Regions from separate parts of the Photobacterium leiognathi genome, predicted to be linked through region 4. Evidence: predicted binding sites of a transcription regulator. Region 4 holds the regulator's gene; each other region holds the start of a gene.
The links. Region 4 encodes PurR, which represses purine synthesis genes. Its sites were predicted from a motif close to TNANGNAAACGTTTNCNTNA; they were not measured.

Region 1 (3,220 bases), 180 kb from region 4:
GCGAGAAAAATCTGGCATAGGGCTTACGCGGCCTGAAATAGCAGTGCTGGTGGCTTACGGAAAGATGGTATTAAAAGAAAAGCTTGTAAATCATGATATCGCGAGCGATCCATATCATTCCCGATTATTGCCTGCTTATTTCCCCCGATTTTTGCAAGATAACTATCGTATGCAGATGGAACAACATCCTTTGCGCCGAGAACTGATTGCGACCTCATTAGCGAACCAAATGTCAAATGAGATGGGGTGTAACTTTGTCACTCGTTTACAAGAAGAAACGGGGGCAACCATTAATGACATCTCCGCTTCTTATTCAATAGGACGAGAGATCTTTAATTTTGACGAACTGTTTAGTGATATTCGGGATTTGGATAATAAAGTCTCTGCACAAATCCAATATGAAATGCTTTATCGTTCAAGACGCATGTTGCGACGAGTAACACGATGGTTTCTACGTAATAGGGAGCACAAGCTAGGAATAGAGCAACAAATAGTCTTCTATCAACCCTTTGTTGAACAACTTCGCCATCATCTAGATAGTTACCTTGTAACGCAAGAAGTCATTGAACATGAGCAACAAGCCAAAGAGATGATAGATCAAGGCGTACCTGATCAGCTTGCCAAAAACATTGCACGGTTAACAAGTTTGTATTCAGCAATGGATATAGCACAAATAGCTAAAACGATGGAAGTGGATACATCACATATTGCCCGTGTCTACTTTGTACTAGGGGCAAAGCTGTCTTTACATTGGTTCTTAAAGCAAATTCAAAATCAAAGTGTAGAGAATAACTGGCAAGCGTTAGCGAGAGCATCGTTTAGAGAAGATTTGGACTGGCAACAACGTCAACTTACCACGGCTGTTCTGATGACAAGTAAAGCAGAGCCAGAGGAGAGCATTGCCTTATGGATGGAGCAACATAAGAAAGCAATTCATCGATGGGATAGTGTATTAGCGGAATTTAAGGTAGGGAATGCCCATGAATTTGCTAAATTTTCAGTCGCTTTACGAGAACTAACGATTCTTAATCTAAATTCACGACCGACTAGTTAATAAAGCAGGCAAAATATCGCTACGTTGTAACAAATATAAGTGACAGTGTAGCGATATGGTGTCGAGACTAAGAGTAGCCACGTCGCAAAAGTAAGGTAAAGGACTAACTTTGAGTGACATTGTCACTTATCGCGTATTTACAAGCAGGTCTTTTCAAACAAAAAGAAAACGTTTGCATTAAAGTGTAATTTTTTATGAAATCACCAATCTATAACTTATTGTTAAACAAAGGTTTAATTTCTAAGTTACTGAATTATTGACAATAATCAAAAAAATAACGATTGATGTTAGAGGAGGAAATGTGAATAATACCATCCCGTTTATTCGGGACTTATATTGGAGTTACAATGCTATATCGTATCGCACGTTCTGCTATTTTTCAGTTGGATGCTGAAAAGGCACACGACCTCGCTATCGAGAACTTTTCTCGTTTCACTGGAACTCCATTAGATCTTTTCTATCGTCAACACCTTCCTGAACGTCCTGTTGAAGTCATGGGACTGACTTTTAAAAACCCTGTTGGTCTAGCTGCTGGCCTTGATAAAAATGGCGAATGTATTGATGCATTTGGTGCTATGGGTTTTGGTTTTGTGGAAGTAGGGACAGTAACCCCACGTCCTCAACCTGGTAATGATAAACCGCGTCTTTTCCGTTTGATCCCAGCTGAAGGCATCATCAACCGCTTTGGTTTTAATAACCTTGGTGTTGATAACTTAGTTGAGAATGTAAAGAAAGCAAAATACGACGGCATTATCGGCATTAACATTGGTAAGAATAAAGACACACCAATTGAAAAGGGTGCTGAAGATTACCTTATTTGCATGGATAAAGTGTATCAATATGCAGGATACATTGCGGTAAACATTTCATCACCAAATACTCCGGGGCTTCGCAGCCTACAGTATGGTGAAGCATTAGATGATCTGTTATCTCAACTTAAAGAGAAACAAGCAGAGCTTGCAGAGAAACATGGCAAATATGTACCACTCGCACTTAAGATCGCGCCAGATCTTGATGATCATGAAATTCTACAAGTATGTGATTCTTTGATCCGCAATAAAATTGATGGCGTTATCGGTACTAACACCACATTAGATCGCTCTCTGGTTCAAGGAATGGAGCATTGCGATGAAGTGGGTGGCCTAAGTGGTCGCCCTTTGCAAAACAAAAGTACTGAAGTTATCCGAAAAATGGCAGAAGCACTAAAAGGTGAGATCCCAATCATTGGTGTTGGTGGTATCGACTCGGCAATTTCTGCTCGTGAGAAGATGATGGCAGGGGCAAGCCTTGTTCAAGTTTACTCTGGTTTCATTTACCACGGTCCTCGTTTAGTAAAAGACATTGTGAACGGTCTTTAATACGAATTGACTGACAGATTATAAATTTTAAAATTTGTCTGACATTTGAAAACCCAACTTAGTAGATACTAGGTTGGGTTTTTAATTATGTACTCAATATAAGCTGTGTATTAAATATACAAATGATGTATACATAAATACTCAGTTATTTTCCCCTTTTTATTTTAGGTAGTACGAGTAAAATCAGATTAAATTTTCTCCATATGGTCACAGATATAAAATAAACCACTATCTTTTAGGAGTCGGAACGTGTTAAAGCCAGATAATTCATGGAAATGGTATTTTGATACTGATATGAATTCCCTAATGCTTGAATTAGGGAATGATATGCTTTTTCGTGTAGCACTACTGACTAAGCTACTGACACCAGAAGCAAAAGTGAGTGATATTTTTAATGTCGACGATATTGAAGCTTATCAAAATTTCCAAGAGCAGTTTGCTCAATTACCTATCTCTGAAGCACGTAAGTGTGAATTAGCACTTAATGCAACAGCAGCAAGACGTTTCCATAAGCCTATTATGCCTAAAAGCTGGTATTTTGCGCCTCAACAAGGTGTTGAACCAGAGCAGGGTGAAGTAGTGAGTTTAATGACAGCATCATGCACTGCACATTATGTTGTGATCGAAAATAATGGTACCGCTAGTCTATGCATGCTTGCTGACGTGGCTACTGTTGATTTGGATGGTGCTAAAACAATGCAGTTCTGCGATACGATTAAAGTAATGAATGACCGAATGGCTCCCTGTTTTGTAGAAAGTGAGCAGCATTATGCCCTTGTTGGCTAAAGAGTAACGTTAAAGCTTATTT
Region 2 (3,220 bases), 620 kb from region 4:
TTTTATACTCGGATCGGTCGAGATAGAAAGCGGTGTTTTCGCCATACAGATAGCAAGATCATCGTAACCTTGAGCTTTAAATTGCGCGAGTTGTTGTTGGGCGAGTGGTGATAGCTCTACATGACTTGCTCCATAACCTGCTTCAGCAACAGTCATGATTTTTTCTTCTAGCGGCTGGCTAAGTTGATATAGAGGCGTGAAGTTCGCTTGATGCTGACAAGCTTTCACTACGCACTCAGCCAGTGCGATAGCACCTTCACCACCTTTGCCAAAGGCTTCGCTGATCGCAACATCAACATGAGTGGTAAAGGCAGCGTTATTGATCATAGTTTGCAGTAACTCAAGCTCTGCATCGGTGTCTTGTGGGAAACGATTAATCGCTACTACAACAGGCACACCATAATGTGCAGCATTATTAATATGCCATTTTAGATTGTCAAAACCCGCAATAAGGGCTGCGTTATCTTCGTCAAAGATAGCAGCAGGCAGTGCTTGACCTGGACGTAAATCATAAAGCCCCGAGTTGGCCTTTAGACCACGTAGTGTAGCAACCACCACTGCACAATCAGGGCCACGATTGGCTTGCTGCGCTTTAATATTACAAGCTTTTTCAAACCCCATATCAGAGCCAAACCCGCCTTCAGTGACAACAAAATCACTCAGTTTTAATGCGATCTTATCTGCGATGATCGAAGAATTACCGTGTGCAATGTTAGCAAAAGGGCCAGCATGGATAAGTGTTGGCACACCTTCTAATGTTTGCATTAGTGTTGGTTCAATGGCTTCACACATGGTAACAGCCATTGCACCAGCGACTTTTAGATCTTCAGTGGTTACGGGTTTTCCATCGAGATCATAAGCCACCACGATATGACCAATGCGTTGGCGCATATCATGTAAATTATCAGCAAGCGCGAGAATGGCCATCAACTCAGAAGCTGCAGTGATATCAAAGCCATCATGACGTTCTAAACCGTTAATGGTTTTACCTGGCTCGTTTTGACCAATAGTGATCATGCGTAATGCGCGATCGTTATGATCCATCACGCGTTTCCAGCAGATATTATTTATATCAATACGAAGAGCTGGTAAGCCTGTTTTGGCGGTGAATTCGTCATAACCTAAACGTGACTCATGGTACAAACGGGCATCTAAAGCTGCAGCTGCAAGGTTATGTGCAGCCGTTACCGCATGAATATCACCTGTTAAGTGTAGGTTGAGTTTTTCCATTGGTGCAACTTGGCTATAACCACCGCCAGCAGCGCCGCCTTTTACCCCAAAGACAGGGCCCATTGATGGTTGTCGGATACATGCCATGACTGAGCGATTAATCTTCGCTAAGCCTTGTGCTAAGCCAATGGTGGTCACTGTTTTGCCTTCACCAAGAGGAGTCGGCGTAATAGCGGTAACGACAACTAATTTACCTTCCGCTTTTTCTGCCAGTCTTTTTAGAATTGCAGGTTTAACTTTGGCTTTTAATGTTCCTTGCGGAGTGAGCTCTTGCTGTTGAATACCTGCTTGTTCAGCGATGTGTTCAATGGGCGTAAGTCGAGTGTCGCGGCAAATATCGATGTCGCTTTTCATATAGGCTTATTTCCTCACAGTAGAAACAATATGCTGGTTGCGTGAGTGCTCTATGAGTGGCTATAGATGCTAAATTTTATTGCTTTATTAGTCACGCAAACGTTTGCACTGCGTTTATATCACAATTTTATCATGGATAAACCTTATTTTATCGATATAAATCTTAATGGCTATGTTTGGAAATGATGTGATGTGTACTAGGTAATTATTCGTTAATAGGGCTAAGTAGTAGAAGAATGATGATGTTATCAACTTGGTTAACAGAGCGATGAAGTATATCGACGGGCTAAATGAAAGCAAATTTATGAAATTACCAAATAATGAAAACTCTGCTTTCATTATTGGTTGTGGGTTTCTTAGCCAATAACCTTTAAAGTTTAGGGATAATTTGATTTATATCAAAAATAATTAAAACGGTTTTAAAGGAAGCTATCAATGAAAGAGCCAATTACGACATTAAAACACACCGCCCCAATTTCTTTTGGCATCATGCTGCTATTTGTTTCATTTTTATTGGTTGTGTTACCACTGTCTCGTTAATACAGGCTTTTTGCTTGCTATTTAACTGATATTAAAAAGAAAAGAGCGATATATTTATACTGCAGGTATGAGTGTATCGCTCTTTTTATTTATCTCTTTAGACACAAATAAAAAGCGAGCACTTAGGCTCGCTTTTTTGATATCAATATAGTGATATACCAGTAGGGTTAGTACATCACTTTTTTACCATAGCTAGAAAGGATCTCTTTGATCGTTTCCATGGTTTCTTTCTTCGGTGGATTAACACCCTTTAGTGGGTAATCAAAGCCCATTGCTTCCCATTTGTGCTCACCTAGCTGGTGGTATGGTAGCAGCTCGACCTTCTCAATGTTGTCCATATCTTTAATGAACTCACCCAGTAGATGAGCAGAGCGCTCATCATCGGTGTAGCCCGGTACAACAACATAACGGATCCAGGTTTTTTGACCGCGTTGATGTAGGTAACGTGCGAAATCAAGTACACGCTTGTTTGGCACACCAACGAGGTTTTGGTGAATGCTGTCGTCCATTTGCTTAAGATCAAGCATTACCAGATCGGTCGCATTTAATACTTCGTCAATCACATCAGTGTGCTTACGAATATAACCGTTAGTATCAAGACAAGTATGGATACCTTCAGCTTGTGCGGCACGGAAAAAGTCACGTACAAATTCAGGTTGAAGCATTGCCTCACCACCTGATGCAGTCACACCACCGCCTGAAGAATTCATGAAGTGACGGTATGATTTCGCTTCATGCATTAGTTCATCAACCGTAGCTTCACGACCACCATGTGTATCCCATGTATCGCGGTTGTGACAGTACTGACAGCGCATTAAGCAGCCTTGTAGAAAAACAATAAAGCGGATACCCGGTCCATCGACGGTTCCACAAGACTCAAATGAGTGAATACGACCTGTTGCTGACATTGCTTACTTTCTCCGCGTGCTGCGTTCTATTTAGTTGTTATTTTATTACAAACTACAGGTCTATTGTAGCGAAATATCAGGATGAAAATCAGGGGTATTTGCCAATATTTATCGTGAATTTCTACATTTTAACGGCAGTTTTACATTGTTATTTTATGACTAGTAGTGAAAACGTTTAGTGGTAAATC
Region 3 (3,220 bases), on a different contig from region 4:
GCATGGTTGAGGTGTAGCTGTAATCGCGTGGAGACACAATTAGCTTACTGTTTAAATCACTATGACCCCACTCGATAGTACGAGCTTGGATATGATCATTACCTGTTGTACCTAGTGTAATACCAGTACATGCATTTGCTGCTGTGCTGAAGCAAGATGCAAACAGCAATGTTAATAACGTCTTTTTCATAAATACGCCTGTGAATGTAAACGCATATACCCAAGCGACTTCAAGATGCCTGATTCAGAGCGAGGTCACTGAGTTGAATTCAAGGAAGACAACGAAGCGGAATAGCGAGCTCTTTCCAAGTTGTCTGACGCAAGAAGTCGGCTCAGTGACACGCTCCCAAAGGGCGAGCGTCCTTAGCTCTCAGACTTTGTTAACGATTCTTAATGTAGAACCACTATATCTACGAATCGTTGCCGCGCCTGAGAACTAAGGTCATCTCGCTGAACACTGCATCTTGAGGTTGCTTGGATATACAATAATATGAACCGATGATAGTACATTTTGGCAGATAAAAAACAATGTTTTTTCGGCTTTTATGTATAAAAAAACCCACAAAGCGTGGGTTTTTAGTTATTTATTCATTATAACTGAAATAGTTAGGCTACGATTAAATCGCCCAGCCATAGGCATAAAACGCCACCAGCGCAATCGCAATAACAACGGTGCCGATGTTTAGCTTTTTCACTTCACCAGAGATAAGACGACCAATAACCAGTGCTGCAAAACCTAGCATGATACAAGTAACGATATTACCTGTTAGTACAATAAATACGGCACATAGCAAACCAGACAGCGCGTCTACTGAATCTTCCATATCTAGCTTGCTTACGTTACTTAGCATTAATAAACCAACGTACATAAGTGCAGGTGCTGTTGCGTAAGCAGGTACTAGGTAACTAAGCGGTGCAAGGAACAACATAAACAGGAACAGTACGCCAACTGTTGTTGCAGTTAAGCCTGTTTTACCACCAGCTGCTGTACCTGCTGCTGATTCAATGTATACCGCCGCTGGTGAACCACCGACGAAACCTGCAAAAATACTACTTACTGAGTCCGCAGTTAGGGCTTTACCACCGCTAATAATGTGACCACGTTGGTTAAGAAGATTCGCTTGTCCTGCAACTGCACGAATGGTGCCTGTTGCATCAAAAATAGCTGTCATGACCAATGCTAGTACGGTTGGTAAAATCACCGGGTTTAATGCGCCCATGATATCCATAGAGCCCAGTAGTGATTCACCGTCGTGACCAAATGTTGGCAACGCGAAGAAGCCGTGGAACGTCACTTTTGGATCGAAGATTAAACCGATAATAGAAATGGCGATGATCACTAATAAAATGCCACCCGGTACACGACGCTTTTCTAAACCTAAAATTGCCGCTAGACCTAAGATAGACATGATCACTGGAAACGCAGTGAAATCACCAAACGCAACAGGTAAACCTTCCGCTGGGTTTTTGATCACAAGGCCAACACCGTTAGCTGCGATCAATAGTAAAAACAGACCAATACCAATGCCTGTACCGTGAGCAATGCCGTTTGGCATGTTCTTCATGATCCAAGTACGTACACCTGTTACGGTGATCACGGTAAACACTACACCCATTAGGAACACAGCGCCCAAGGCAACAGGAACGCTCACGCCCTGTCCTAACACTAGGCTAAACGCAGTAAAGGCAGTTAGTGAAATCGCACAGCCAATGGGCATTGGTAAACGTGCCCATAAGCCCATTAACAATGAACCAAACGCCGCTACTAAACAGGTCGCAATAAATACGCCCCCCTGATTAAAGCCAGCTGCACCTAACATGCTTGGCACCACAATCACGGAATACACCATAGCTAAGAAGGTGGTTAAACCGGCGATCACTTCCTGTTTTACATTGCTACCACGAGCAGAAATTTCAAAGTAACGATCCAGTTTACCTTGAGGCTCAGAATGAGATGGGCGTTGATGTGTGCTGTCAGCAGACATGGTAAATTCCTATTTAATCTATGTAACGACGCTTTTTTCAGCTGAAAACATCTGAGCTTACATACGCAAACGTTTTCTTTTTTGTGAAAAATAAAAGGCTGATGTTTCCATCAACCCTATTTTTGCGCGGCGATCATACCTATAAATCCCTATCTTGCGCTACTGATAAATCATATTTCTTATTTAAAAGAGTGTGTTTGTTACATTCTCGATATAAAAATATACAAATAGGCAATCACTTCTTAAAAAATCATCACTCCAAAATATGTGATATCACTAGCAAAGGCACTATTTGTACTCCAAATGGGAGAAAACCTTTCTCTTTCTTATTTAATTGAGCTTCAAATAGGTAATTTTTTTCTTCGTTATCGAGCGTATATTTGCATTGTTTCCCATACCCTTACTGATAAAAGGGATAAGTGAAAAACATCGGCATTCTATTTCTTCTTTTTGTCTTATTTTTCTCCAGTTGGAGCGTAAAGGTGGTTGTGATGAGAACGGATCTTTGGCCTGCATTTATTAACGTGATCAAACGTGATGTGGTTCCGGCATTAGGTTGTACTGAGCCTGTTTCTGTGGCGCTTGCGGCGGCTATCGCTATGGAGCAATTTCCATCACAAGATCGCACCATCACTCACATTGAAGTGAAAGTATCACCAAACCTAATGAAAAACGGCATGGGTGTAATGGTACCGGGCACAGGCATGGCAGGCTTAGCCATTGCGGCTGCGATTGGTGCACTTGCAGGTAACAGCCAAGCTCAACTCGAAGTATTAAAAGGCATTACCGACAACGATGTTGAACAAGCTAAAACGTTATTAAATGCCAACAAGGTAAGCGTTGGTGTGGCAGATGTAAGCAATATCCTTTATGCCCAAGTGAGTATCTACAGCCAAGATCACTGCGCTTCCGTCACGATTGCCGATAGCCATACCCAAGTGTTAGCTATTGAGCTTGATGGCATCACTACATTCCGAGCACAGCCGCAAACCCAGCAAGCTGACGACAACCATCACAATCCTTTTATTGATGCTTGCGCGCAAGATGTGTTTGATTTTGCGACCCAAGCACCACTTGAAGATATTGCGTTTATTGAACAAGCCTTTGAGCTTAACGATGCCCTATCGCATGAAGGTTTAAACAGTAAATACGGGTTAGAAATTGGCGCAACGTTCCAGCGCAATGTTGATCGTGGTTTGCTCTCGGGCGGTCTATTAACCGATGTTTTACGTCGT
Region 4 (3,220 bases):
TTAAGTCTGTGACACAGATGATAATGGATTATGTGGATGTCGAAAACCTTGCAGATAGGCTTTACCCGACGCTTTCTGGCGGTGAAAAACAACGAATCCATTTAGCTCGGGTATTAACCCAATTAAGCCAAGCTGGTGAGCACTGTATTTTAATGCTGGATGAACCAACATCAGCCCTTGATCTAGCACATCAACATCACACCTTACAAATAGCGAAGAACATGGCAATGCAAGGTGCTGCGGTTATTGTGGTATTACATGATTTAAACCTTGCAGCGCAATACACAGATCGGATGATTTTCTTAAATGATGGGCAAATAAAAGCGGATGGTACACCGTCACAAGTACTCACTGCTGAAGTCGTAGAATCACTGTATGGTTGGCCTGTTACTGTGCATACCCACCCTATAGAAAACTACCCTTATATTTTGTCAGCAAATCATCCTATTCTTTAATGACCAGTCAGTTATTAATACTGTAAGGATGCGATAAAAATCGGATTAAGCGTGACAACGACCTGCATTTTTATAACTTATCATCAATAATTTCACTCAAGATGAACAGAAAGATTGCACAACGCAAAACACACAGTAAAATGTGAGCGCAAGCGATTACACATGTAAAAGTTGTAATAAAGATTTCGATACACTGATGCCGCATTTATTGCGGCTTTAGTTGTTTATAAGCGGTGCTCTATAAAAACGGTGCCAAATTGAATAATTAAGTAGTTAATAATTAAAGAATTTCATATCTACTAGTCTCTCAACTAGCCATCTACTACGTAATTAATCAATTGGGTACCACAACCTTTTGTCAGATCTCTATCTGACCATAATTAGAAGAATAAATATGGCAACCATTAAAGACGTTGCACGTATGGCAGGTGTATCAACCACAACTGTGTCACACGTGATCAATAAAACACGCTTTGTTGCAGAAGCAACACAGAAAAAAGTGCTGGCTGCGGTAGATGAGCTTAACTACGCACCAAGTGCTGTAGCGCGAAGCTTAAAATGTAATACAACTCGTACCATTGGTATGTTGGTAACAAAATCAACCAACCCATTTTTTGCTGAAGTTGTACATGGCGTTGAAGAGTATTGTTACGGCGCAGGTTACACCCTGATCCTATGTAACACTGAAGGCAATCTTGAAAAACAACGTGATTACCTACGCATGCTGGCAGAAAAGCGTGTTGATGGCCTACTGGTAATGTGTAGCGATCTTGATCAAAAGCTACTTGAACTACTAGAGCGTCAAAACGATCTGCCAATGGTTATCATGGACTGGGGCCCAGATAAGCCACATACAGACAATATTCAAGATAACGCTGAAACTGGCGGCTATATTGCGACTAAACACTTTATCGATAACGGCCATAAGAAAATTGGCTGTCTATCAGGTCAAGGTGATAAGTCTACTTGTCATGAGCGCCTAAAAGGTTTCCGTAAAGCAATGGCCGAAGCAGACTTAAGCGTTAATGAAGATTGGCTACTTGAAGGTGACTTCGAGTGTGAATCAGCGGTTGAAGCGGCGAAAAAGTTCATTGCAATGAAAGAGCGCCCTACTGCTATCTTCTGTTTCAACGACATCATGGCAATGGCAATGATCAGTACCTTTGAGCAAGCAGGCCTACGTATTCCTGATGATATCTCTATCATTGGTTACGACAACATTGACCTTGCACCGTACTTTGCACCGCCACTAACAACAATCCACCAGCCTAAGCGTCGTTTAGGTAAAACTGCAGTGGAAATTTTGCTAGATCGTGTTAAAGACAAGAATCACGCTCGTCAAACTTTTGAAATGACACCAGAGCTTGTTGCGAGAAAGTCGGTTAAAGATCTCAACTAACGAGATTGACCTTGGTAAGTTTAGAAAAAGCCGATAAGTTTAACTTGTTGGCTTTTTTTTACTTTTTTAAAAAAGATTTATGCTCACCATAAGATAAGAACAATTACCTGAAGCAATATCACACTTTTGAGAGCTTGGATTTAATATTAAAACTAATATTTAATATAACTTTATATAGTCACGAACAGGCAAATTAATTGAAAGATTAAGACGCAAAACTTCCGGCCTAAAAATTAATTTTTTAATTCATGGTAGCGGAGTTACCGAAGGATTATAATTAGGCCGCCAATATAATGACATTTATTTTAACAATATATTGACAAGCCTAATGTGAAGATTAATTAATCTAATTCCTCGCTCTTGATGTTTAGGTGACACTCATATTTTTTTCACCGAGTAGAAGCATGGATAAACCAATATTAAAAGATTCATTAAAATTATTTGACCATTTTGGATCTGTAAAATCACGGTCGATGTTTGGCGGTTTTGGCATTTTTGCTGGTGATACAATGTTTGCATTAGTTGTGAATGATAAACTTCATTTACGAGCAAACGCTGAAACCGAAAAGGAATTCAAACAAGCTGGCTTGGAGCCTTACGTTTACAAAAAACGTGGGTTCCCTGTTGTAACCAAGCACTACGCAATACCAGATAACTGGTGGGACGAACCTGAAAAGATCGTTGCACAAGGTAGGTATTCCTTGGAAGCCGCAGAAAAAGACAAGCAAGAAAAGGAGAGTTGTGTACCTGACCGTATAAAGGACTTACCAAACCTACGGTTATCAAATGAAAGAATGCTTAAAAAAGCAGGCATAGAGACTATCGAACAACTTCAAGCAGCTGGTGCATTAGGTGCATATCAAGCGCTACAAAAAGCGCAAAACAGTCCGCTTAGTCTTGAATTGCTATGGGCGCTTGAGGGTGCAATTAGTGGACAGCATTGGTCTGTTATTCCTGAGCAACGTCGAAACGAATTATTATCTGCCCTATCCTAAGAAATACATTCTTCGACAATTCGCCTTCACTTAGAAATAAAAGATGTTCATTCTTTTATTTCTAAGTATACCTGTTAAAAATATATTCTAAATAAATCCCTTCACTCTGCTCTATTTTATATCTTTTAATACATAAACCTCTTAATGCGTAATTGCCAAATATTGCAACTAAAAGTATTTAATAACTTCTTGTTTTATATCAATGCTAAAACATAAATATTTAAAATTGTTTTTTATAACGTCAATTATTTAACGCTTTATTAATTTCAGCTCTCATTTATCGTTATTTATAAATAACCAGTGTTTTTTATTTCTCTCACCATTGGTTTTATTTTCACCAACTGATTGTAGAAAAAGCCATAATTCTTAGT

Region 1: a site for PurR is predicted at 1,215-1,234, ahead of pyrD (quinone-dependent dihydroorotate dehydrogenase). Genes of this name have one in related genera too.
Region 2: a site for PurR is predicted at 1,676-1,695, ahead of Q7674_RS18310 (formate--tetrahydrofolate ligase). Genes of this name have one in related genera too.
Region 3: a site for PurR is predicted at 2,047-2,066, ahead of Q7674_RS00490 (NCS2 family permease). Genes of this name have one in related genera too.

The regions. Positions count from the first base shown of each region.
Region 1 is NZ_CP131601.1:1,681,310-1,684,529, reverse strand. It holds gene Q7674_RS14830 (NAD-glutamate dehydrogenase) at 1-1,054, shown strand, start outside; gene pyrD (quinone-dependent dihydroorotate dehydrogenase) at 1,402-2,412, shown strand; gene Q7674_RS14820 (cell division protein ZapC) at 2,662-3,198, shown strand.
Region 2 is NZ_CP131601.1:2,487,381-2,490,600, reverse strand. It holds gene Q7674_RS18310 (formate--tetrahydrofolate ligase) at 1-1,584, opposite strand, end outside; gene pflA (pyruvate formate lyase 1-activating protein) at 2,292-3,032, opposite strand.
Region 3 is NZ_CP131599.1:102,238-105,457, forward strand. It holds gene Q7674_RS00485 (linear amide C-N hydrolase) at 1-190, opposite strand, end outside; gene Q7674_RS00490 (NCS2 family permease) at 618-1,985, opposite strand; gene Q7674_RS00495 (L-cysteine desulfidase family protein) at 2,477-3,220, shown strand, end outside.
Region 4 is NZ_CP131601.1:1,864,212-1,867,431, forward strand. It holds gene Q7674_RS15620 (heme ABC transporter ATP-binding protein) at 1-455, shown strand, start outside; gene purR (HTH-type transcriptional repressor PurR) at 850-1,854, shown strand; cyclic di-GMP riboswitch class I at 2,032-2,122, shown strand; gene Q7674_RS15630 (TfoX/Sxy family DNA transformation protein) at 2,259-2,849, shown strand.